3 regions of the Gordonia ajococcus genome follow, and region 1 is predicted to be linked to each of the others. Evidence: predicted binding sites of a transcription regulator. Region 1 holds the regulator's gene; each other region holds the start of a gene.

Region 1 (3,275 bases):
CGCGGCCGCCGAGGCACGGTTGACGGCACTCCCGGCTTCCGCCGCGCGAGATCAGGCCGGAGTCGCCGTGATCGACCGCGTGACCGAACGGTGGGCGCAGCGGCTGGCCCAGGTACCCGAACACCGGAAAGCGCACGTCAACGACGAGGCGCAGTGGCTCGTCGAGGAGCTGCGGGTCGGATTGTTCGCCGAACGGCTGGGCACCGCGTTCCCGGTGTCGGAGAAGCGGGTCCTACGAACTCTTGACCGACTCGGCTGAAGCGGCCCGGAGGTCGTCGATCTCGCGCTGGAAGTCCTCGAGGGAGTCGAAGGACCGGTACACCGACGCGAAGCGCAGGTAGGCGACCTCGTCGAGGTCCCGCAGCGGCTTCAGGATCGCGAGTCCCACCTCATTGCTGGGGATCTCGGCCGAACCACTGGCGCGGACGGTGTCCTCGACCTGCTGGGCGAGCTGGGCGAGAGCGTCCTCGGCGACGTGGCGCCCCTGGCATGCGCGCCGGACACCTCGCATCACCTTCTCGCGACTGAACGGTTCGGTGACGCCGTTGCGTTTCACCACCGAGAGGACCGCACTCTCCACGGTCGAGAAGCGTCGCCCACACTCCACGCAGGAGCGGCGGCGCCGGATGGCCTGCCCCTCATCAGCGACACGCGAGTCGATGACCTTGGTGTCGTCGTTCTTGCAGAAGGGGCAGCGCATCGTATCCTCACGCAGGTCACGGGACGCTCTGATGCAGCCGCGCCGCATGCCGGGCCGGTGCTCGGCTGGTCCCTGTGGCATCGAGGATACCGCCCGGCCTCAGTGGTACCGGGGGGTGAGGAGCGGCTGGCCGACGCGCAGCCCGCTCGACGCGAGGTCATTCAGCTGGATGATCTCGTCGACGACGGCCTCACGCGGCATCTCGGGGGCGACCCGCGAGGCGATCGTGCTCAGCGAGTCACCCGACCGAACGTGCACGACCTCGGTGCCGACCGCGGCAGGCGTGACCGACGCGGCGTAGTTCTGGCCGACGACCGCGATGACCCACACGGCCAGGGCGAGCGCGACGCCGGCGAGGACAGCGGTCGCCGTGCGGCGACGCCGGCGGATGACGGCCGCGGGAGCCGCCTCGGCGGGACGCCACGCCGGGACCACCGGTCCACGACCGCGCATACCCACCGGCGACGCGCACTGGGTGGACGCGACGCGGCGGACCCGGACCGCCGATTCCGGCACCGGACGGTTGTCGACGGGCCGCCGGGCGTCTCCCCGACGTGTCGGGCGCGGACGCTCCAGGACGTCGCCGCGGACGGGACCGCCGTGCCGGGCGGGGTCGTGCCGGGCGGGGTCGAGGTGGACGGGGTCGATGAGAGTGGCGGTGCGCATGGTGCCCTCCGTGTATCCGGTCGAACGGTGTTCGTGAGTGGGACCGCGTCGTCCCGGTCGAACTGTTCGAATGTCGATCATCCGTTCGATGAACTGATGTTCGATTTGTAGCACGGCACTCCGACAATTGTCTCGCGACACGTCGAACAAATGTTTGATGCGGTCGGCGTTCTCGGCTAGGCTCGTCGAAAGACAAGCGATCTACCAGCACGTTCGGAATCGAGAGGAACCCGATCATGAGCGATGACGGCGGTAAGCGCACCGGAGCGCGGGGCGCCGACGAGCCCGTCACCCCGGCGGACATGGCGGCTGCCGAGGCGTCGCTGACGCCGCGGCAGCGCGGAGTTCTCGAGGTGATCCGCAAATCCGTGCGAGAACGCGGTTACCCGCCGAGCATCCGCGAGATCGGTGACGAGGTGGGTCTCACCTCGACCTCCTCGGTCGCCCATCAGCTGCGGACGCTCGAACGCAAGGGCCTTCTCAAACGTGATGCCAACCGTCCGCGGGCGGTGAACATCGCGCCGAGCGAACCCCCGACGCCGACCTCGCCGACCGGCGGAGCACTGCCCGAACCCACTTTCGTACCGGTGCTCGGCCGGATCGCCGCAGGCGGACCGATCCTCGCCGAGGAAGCCGTCGAGGACGTGTTCCCACTCCCCCGGGAGCTCGTCGGCGAGGGATCGCTGTTCCTGCTGAAGGTCGTCGGCGAGTCGATGATCGACGCCGCGATCTGCGACGGCGACTGGGTCGTCGTCCGCCAGCAGAACGTGGCCGACAACGGCGACATCGTGGCCGCGATGATCGACGGCGAGGCCACGGTCAAGACCTTCAAACGCCAGAAGGGTCATGTCTGGCTGATGCCGCACAACGAGTTGTTCGACCCGATCCCGGGCGACGAGGCCGTCATCCTCGGCAAGGTCGTCACCGTGATGAGGCGAGTCTGACCTCGTCACTGTCGAGTACCGCGGCGACCGCCGCGCGAGCTGCAGCCGGATCGGTGGCGGCCAGCGCGGCCGCCGCCGCGTTTTCGCAGGTTGCCAGGGTGACCGCGCCGAGCCGGGCGCCGACCGCGGGCGCCGCGACGGGAGCGCTCGACAACGAGGTCACCCCGAGTCCGACCAGCACGCAGGCGAGATGCGGATCGGCCGCGGCCTCTCCGCAGACGCCCACCGGTTTGCCCTGATCACGTCCGGCCCGGGCGACCGTTGCGACGAGATGCAGCACGGCCGGCTGCCACGGATCGGTCAGCGATGCGAGCTCGGCGGACATTCGGTCAGCGGCCATCGTGTACTGCGTGAGGTCATTGGTGCCGATCGAGACGAAGTCCACCTCGGCCAGGATCGCCGGGGCCAGGATCGCCGCGGCGGGAACCTCGATCATCACACCGGCGACGAGTCCACGCTCGCGCACCTGCGCGGCGAATGTCGCCGCCTCGGCGGGTGAGGCGATCATCGGGGCCATGACCCACGGCTGCGCGTCGGCCTCCAGCGCCGCCCGGGCGATCGCGTCGAGCTGGCGCGCGCGGATCTCGGGGTGCGCCAAGGCGATTCGATCGCCGCGCACACCGAGTGCCGGGTTGGCCTCGTCGGGATGGGTCACGAAGCGCAGCGGCTTGTCCGAGCCGGCGTCGAGGGTGCGGATGACCACCTTGCGGCCGTCGAAAGCGTCCAGCACCTCGCGATAGATGCCCGCCTGCTCGTCGACCGAAGGCTCCTCGGCGCGCTCGAGGAAGGCCAATTCGGTACGGAACAGTCCGACACCCTCCACCGGGTGATCGGTTGCTGCGCGGGCCGACGACCCGTCGGCGACGTTGGCCAGGATCGCCACCTCCACCCCGTCGCCGGTGCGACCCGGACCCGACCATCCGGCGACGCGAGCGGCGTGACGCCGATACTCCTCGACTCGGGCT
Region 2 (3,275 bases), 1.8 Mb from region 1:
AACTCGTCGACGACATCACCGACACCCACTCCAACAAGTCCCGCGAAGCCGTCGGGCAGGGAGCCGCCAATCTGGTCACCGGCCTCTTCGGCGGCATGGGCGGCTGCGCGATGATCGGCCAGACGATGATCAACGTCAAGGAATCCCGTGCACGCACCCGGATCTCGACGTTCCTGGCCGGCGTCTTCCTGCTGATACTCGTCGTCGGACTGGGCGATGTGGTCGCCAAGATCCCGATGGCCGCGCTCGTCGCCGTGATGATCATGGTGTCGGTCGGCACCTTCGACTGGCACAGCATCAACCCGAAGACGTTGCGCCGCATGCCGAAGTCGGAAACCGTCGTGATGCTGGCGACGGTCGCGGTGACGGTCGCGACGTCGAATCTGGCGTACGGCGTCGTCGTCGGCGTGCTGACCGCGTCGGTGCTGTTCGCCCGTCGCGTCGCGCATATGACGGAGGTGGTCGAGGTCGCCGGACCCGACGCCGACACGCGCGTCTACAAGGTCCGGGGCGAACTGTTCTTCGCCTCGAGCAACGACCTCGTCTACCAGTTCGATTACACCGCCGGCGAGTCCCACATCGTCATCGACCTCAGCGACTCGCACGTCTGGGACGCGTCGTCGGTGGCGACCCTCGACGCGATCACCACCAAGTACGAGGCCAAGGGCAAGGACGTCACGATCGTCGGGCTCAACGACGCCAGCGCCGAACGGCACGGCCGGTTGAGCGGGCACCTCGGCGGGGAGTAGCCCGGTGCCGTGCCGGTTCCGACTGCTGGCTGAGCCGGTACCGAGCGCAGCGAGGCACCCTACTGCTGGCCGAGCCGGTTCCTCGCGCAGCGAGGCGCCCTACTGCTGGCTGAGCCGGTTCCTCGCGCAGCGAGGCACCGCGTCGAAGCCACCCGCAAGCGGAGGCACCCTACTGCTGGCTGAGCCGGTTCCTCGCGCAGCGAGGCACCGCGTCGAAGCCATCCCGCAAGCGGAGGCACCCTACTGCTGGCTGAGCCGGTACCGAGCGGAGCGAGGCACCGCGTCGAAGCCACCCCGCAAGCGAAGGCACCCTACTGCTGGCTGAGCCGGTTCCTCGCGCACCGAGGCACCCCCTCCGCTGGCTGAGCCGGTTCCTCGCGCAGCGAGGCACCGCGTCGAAGCCCACCCCGCAAGCCGACGTCGAACCCGCTGGGGATCGAGTTACTACCTGTGGATACGACAGTGCCGCAGGCCTCGCCATCGTCCACAGTCGATTCATGTCCGGCTTCGTCTACATCCTCGAGTGCGCCGACGGCAGTCTGTACGTCGGCAGCACGCGCAACGTCGAGCACCGCGTCAACCAGCACATGAGTGGGAAAGGTTCGAGGTACACGCGCTCACGGCTTCCTGTTCGTCTCGTCTATCAAAGAGAGTTCCCGCATATCGGTGAGGCGCATGCGGCCGAACGCCGCTTGCACGGTTGGTCGCGTGCAAAGCGTCGTGCGCTCGTCGAAGGGCGAATGGAATTGCTGCCCGGCCTCGCGATGAAGGGTGGGCAGCGGAGACTCATGATCGACCCGTGAGGGTGGCGGTGCGGGGGCTTCGACGCGGTGCCTCGCTGCGCTCGGTACCGGCTCAGCCAGCGGTGGGGGCCCGGCTCAGCCAGCGGTGGGGGTCCCGACTCAGCGGCAGTGGGGGTGGCGGTGCGGGGGCTTCGACGCGGTGCCTCGCTGCGCTCGGTACCGGCTCAGCCGGCAGCCGTCATCCGTCAGCCGCCGGGCATCGGGGCAGCGATCGAACCCCAAATGCTCGAACGTGCGTTCGATACGGGTGTATGGTGGCGACATGTCCATCGGTATCCAGGGCTCGTTGTTCGCCGAGGTCGCCGCAGAACCGGCGCTCGGCGACCTGTCGACTTCGTTGACGCGGCGTCCGCTCACCGACGGTGCGTGGGTGGACCTGTGCCCGGGGTGGATCGGCGGGCCGGACGAACTCTTCGACCGCCTCCGCGAGAACGTCCCCTGGCGGGCCGAACGGCGTCAGATGTACGACCGCGTCGTCGACGTCCCGCGGCTGGTGTCGATCTACCAGAAGGACGATCCGTTCCCGGACGGGTTGATCACCGACATGCGTGCGGCGTTGAGCCGCCACTACCGGGACGAGCTGCCCGAGGGGTTCGCGACCGCCGGCATCAGCCTCTACCGCGACGGCAACGACTCGGTCGCCTGGCACGGTGACCGCATCGGCCGGGCGTCGACCCACGACACGATGGTCGCGATCGTCTCCCTGGGAGCCCCGCGGCCACTGATGTTGCGCCCGCGGGGCGGTGGCAAGTCGCTGAAGTTCACGCTGTCGTCGGGCGACCTGCTGGTCATGGGCGGCAGCTGCCAGCGCACCTGGGAACACGCGGTACCCAAGGTGCGCGGCGTCGGCGCCCGGATCAGCATCCAGCTGCGGCCGCCCGGGGTGTGGTGAGCGAGCCAGTCCTGGGCGCCGAGCGGTGGTCGGGTGGTTGCTCGTTTCGACGCGGTGGCTCGCTGGCGCTCGCTACCGGCTCAACGAGCGGGGGTGGTGGCTCGCTGGCGCTCGCTACCGGCTCAACGAGCGGGGGTGGTGGCTCGTTTCGACGCGGTGGCTCGCTGGCGCTCGCTACCGGCTCAACGAGCGGGGGTGGTGGCTCGTTTCGACGCGGTGGCTCGCTGGCGCTCGCTACCGGCTCAACGAGCGGGGGGCGGTGGCTCGCTACCGGCTCGACGAGCGGGGTCGCGAGCTCAGCCGGCGTTCGAGATCGGCGTGATCGGCAACCGCAGGGCGGCGGGTGCGTACTCGGGGACCGTGGGACGGACCGGCGGCACCGGGGCGACCGGCTCATACGACGCACCGAGCTCCGGCCGCGGATCGGCCTCACCGGCGTTGGGCCACATGGCGAGTGCGCGTTCGGCCTGCGCGGTGATCGTCAGCGACGGATTCACGCCGAGGTTCGCCGACACCGTCGAACCGTCGACGATGTGCAGGCCCGGGTGGTTGAACACACGGTGATACGGGTCCACGACGCCGTCGGCGGCGGACCGTCCGATCGAGCAACCGCCCAGGAAATGCGCGGTCATCGGGATGTTCAGCCAGTCGACGATGGAACCGCCGGCGTCGCCGTCGATCTCGTCGGCCATCTTGCGGACCGCCTCGTGGCCGACGGGGATCCAGGTCGGCGGGGGCTCGCCGGCACCCTGCTTGCTGCGCAACATCGGTCCGAAACGTCCTCGGCGGGCGAACAATTCGAGGGAGTTGTCGGCGGTCTGCATCACCAGC
Region 3 (3,275 bases), 1.2 Mb from region 1:
GTGAGTTCACGCAACCAACTGGCCTCGGTGTAACTCTCCGGCACGTCGAACGGCGGCAATTCCGGCGCGATCAGGCCCAGATGGAAGGCGCAATCGGCGGCGAGGCCGGCCGCGTTGTCGATCGCGTCGAGGTGCGCGGGCATCAGCCGTGCCATCTCGTCGCCGCTGCGCAGATGCGCGCCGGCCACGCCCGGCATCCAGCCCGCGATGGTCTCGATGTCGGTGCGGGCCCGAACCGCCGCCATCGCCATCGCCAGCCGGCGGCGCCGGGGCGCGGCGAAGTGCGCACCGGTGGTGGCCACCGTCGGCACCCCGGCGCGCGCGGCGAGACCGGCGAGCACCGCGTTGCGTTCGTCGTCGTCGGGCATGGCCTGGGCGGTGAGCTCCAGGACGACGTTGCCGTGGCCGTAGGTCTCGATCATCTCCCGCAGCGCGATCTCCGCGGCCGGGACGCCGCCGCGGTCCAGCGCGCGTCGGACCGCGCCCTTCCGGCAGCCGGTGAGGATCAGCCAATGCCCGTCCCCGGCACCGGCCAGGGCGTCGCGGTCGTAGCGCAGCAGCCCCTTCTCGCCCGCGACCATGTGCGCCTCGGCAATCGTCCGCGACAGTCGGCGGTAACCCTCGCCGTCACGGGCGAGGACCAGCAGGTGTTCTCCCGGGGGATCGTTGTGTCCGGTTCGTGCGATGTCGGGCTCCAGCGACAGCTCCGCACCGAAGACCGTCGGCATCCCGAATTCACGGGCGGCCTCGGCGAACCGGACGATCCCGTAGAAGCCGTCGTGGTCGGTGACCGCAAGCGCCGCCAGACCGAGCCGCTGCGCCTCCTCGACCAGTTCCTCCGGCATCGACGCACCGTCGAGAAAGCTGTAGGAGCTGTGGGCGTGGAGTTCGGCGTATGCCACCGACGACGATCCCCGCCTGATGTCCCCCGCCTGGTACGCACCACGTTTGCGCGACCAGGCGGGGCTGTCGCCGCCGTCGCCCGGGAACATCGCGTGGTCGCTGTCATCGGGACCGAAGGCGGTACCCGGACGCCCGCCGTCGGGTGCCCGACCGGAGAGCACCCGCTCCATCTCCGACCACGTCGGTGGTCCCTGATCCCAGCCCACCCGAACAGTCTATCGAACACGAGTTCGAATGGACATCCGGATTCCCCGCCGATCCCCGTAGGCCGTTGCGTCCGGCTCGAGTTAGTGCAACTCTGAGTACCAGACAGATTCCATCTCCCATCGGGGGACGGGACATCCAGCGGGTGACATGCCCGCTCACATGATGGGATCCCTACATGACTAGCTACTTCATCACCGGAGGCAGCGGGTTCATCGGACGGCGCGTCATCGATCGTCTTCTGACCGTCGACCCCGACGCGACCATCCACGCACTGGTGCGCGAATCCTCTCGATCCACGTTCACCGCCCTGCTCGACGACCTCGGTGCCGCCGATCGAGTGACCCCGGTCGTCGGCGATCTGACCAGCCCGGGCCTCGGCCTCGACGCGAACGACCTGCCGGATTTCGACCACGTGGTCCATCTCGCCGCAATCTACGACATGGCCGCCGGCGCCGAGTCGCAACGAGCCGCCAACGTCCTCGGCACCTCACGCGTCGCCGACTTCGCCATCGCCCACGACGCGCTGTTGCACCACGTCTCCTCGATCGCGGTGGCCGGCGACCATCGCGGCCGCTTCGACGAAACCGATTTCGAAGTCGGGCAAGGCTTTCCGACGGCGTATCACCGAACCAAGTTCGAGGCCGAACGAGTCGTGCGCGAACGCGAGGGCCTGCGGTGGCGCGTGTACCGGCCCTCGATCGTCGTCGGCGACTCGCGGACCGGCGAGATGGACAAGATCGACGGCCCCTACTACTTCTTCGGTCACCTCGCGGCGCTCGGACGTCTCCCGTCGAAGCTGCGGTTGCCGATGCCCGACCTCGGCACGCTCAACATGGTGCCCGTCGACTTCGTCGCCGCAGCCATGGTGGCACTCATCGCCGTGGAACCGCAGCGCAGCGGGCTCGTGTTCCACCTCGGGGACCGGCGTTCGCTCACCATCACCGAGATGTACAACGCGCTCGCCCCGTCCTTCGGTGCACCCCGGGGATTCGACGCCGTCCCCCACGCCATGGTCGAGCCGGTACTGGCGCTGTCCGCGATGGGACCGGCCCGCGTCGGCCGCAATCTCCTCGCCACCCAACAGGGCATCCCACCGGCGGTGCTCGACGCGGTGTCGCTGCCGGTGGAGTTCTCCTCCGACGCCACCATCGCCGTCCTCCACGAGCACGGGATCGGCGTCCCCGAATTCGCCGAGTACGCACCCCGCCTGTGGCAGTACTGGTCTGCGCACCTCGACCGTTCCCGCAACCGGCGTCGCGACCCCCGCGGCCCTCTCGTGGGCAAGAACATCCTCATCACCGGCGGGTCGAGCGGCATCGGGAAGGCCACCGCCCGGATGTGCATCGCACGTGGCGCCAACGTGATCATCGTGGCCCGATCTGCCGACGAACTCGATTCCGCCGCCGCCGAATTGAATTCGACGACCAGCAAGAAGGGCATCCCGCCCGGCCGTGCGGTGGCGTATCAGTGCGACATCACCGACGAGGAGTCGGTCAACGCGCTGATCAAATCGGTACTGGCGGAGCACGGTCACGTCGACGTGCTGGTCAACAACGCCGGCCGGTCCATCCGGCGCGCCACCGTGAACTCGGTGCAACGCTCCCACGACTATCACCGGGTCATGGCGGTCAACTACTTCGGCGCGGTCAACCTCATCCTCGGACTCCTGCCGCACATGGTTGCCCGGCGGTCGGGACATGTGGTCAACGTGACCTCGATCGCGGTGCAGTCCCGCGGTCCGCGCTTCGGCGCCTATGCGGCGTCGAAGGCGGCGCTGGAGGCGTTCAGCGATGTGACCGGCACCGAAACCGTCTCCGATCATGTGACGTTCTCCAATGTGCGTCTGCCGCTGGTGAAGACGCGGATGATCTCCCCCACCGAGGCCTACGACAACCAGCCCGGCACCTGGGATGTCGACAAGGCCGCGTCCCGGGTGTTGCACGCCATCATCGATCGGCCCAAACGGGTCAGTTCGGTCGTCGGGACGATCGCCGAACTCGGGCATCGCTACACCCCTGATCTGACCACCCGCATCCTGCACCAGGAGTACCTGCTGTTCGGCGAGTCGGCGGCCGCCCTGGGCCGTCCCCGCAGTTCCGGTGGTCGCGACGCGTGATCGACACCCCGTACCTGGAGGTCGACGTCGACCGACTGGACCGCAACCT

The links. Region 1 encodes LexA, which represses DNA repair genes until DNA is damaged. Its sites were predicted from a motif close to CGAACANNTGTTCG; they were not measured.
Region 2: the regulator LexA is predicted to act here: its motif matches at 1,780-1,793, upstream of GAA2_RS05620 (alpha-ketoglutarate-dependent dioxygenase AlkB).
Region 3: the regulator LexA is predicted to act here: its motif matches at 1,123-1,136, upstream of GAA2_RS08105 (error-prone DNA polymerase).

Annotation. Positions count from the first base shown of each region.
Region 1 is NZ_CP052884.1:2,994,308-2,997,582, forward strand. It holds gene hrpA (ATP-dependent RNA helicase HrpA) at 1-259, shown strand, start outside; gene nrdR (transcriptional regulator NrdR) at 233-700, opposite strand; gene GAA2_RS13505 (LysM peptidoglycan-binding domain-containing protein) at 800-1,366, opposite strand; gene lexA (transcriptional repressor LexA) at 1,603-2,310, shown strand; gene GAA2_RS13515 (phosphoenolpyruvate--protein phosphotransferase) at 2,288-3,275, opposite strand, start outside.
Region 2 is NZ_CP052884.1:1,226,419-1,229,693, forward strand. It holds gene GAA2_RS05610 (SulP family inorganic anion transporter) at 1-749, shown strand, start outside; gene GAA2_RS05615 (GIY-YIG nuclease family protein) at 1,247-1,552, shown strand; gene GAA2_RS05620 (alpha-ketoglutarate-dependent dioxygenase AlkB) at 1,815-2,444, shown strand; partial or broken gene GAA2_RS05625 (GMC oxidoreductase) at 2,741-3,275, opposite strand, start outside.
Region 3 is NZ_CP052884.1:1,761,015-1,764,289, reverse strand. It holds gene GAA2_RS08105 (error-prone DNA polymerase) at 1-1,109, opposite strand, end outside; gene GAA2_RS08100 (SDR family oxidoreductase) at 1,286-3,226, shown strand; gene GAA2_RS08095 (alanine racemase) at 3,223-3,275, shown strand, end outside.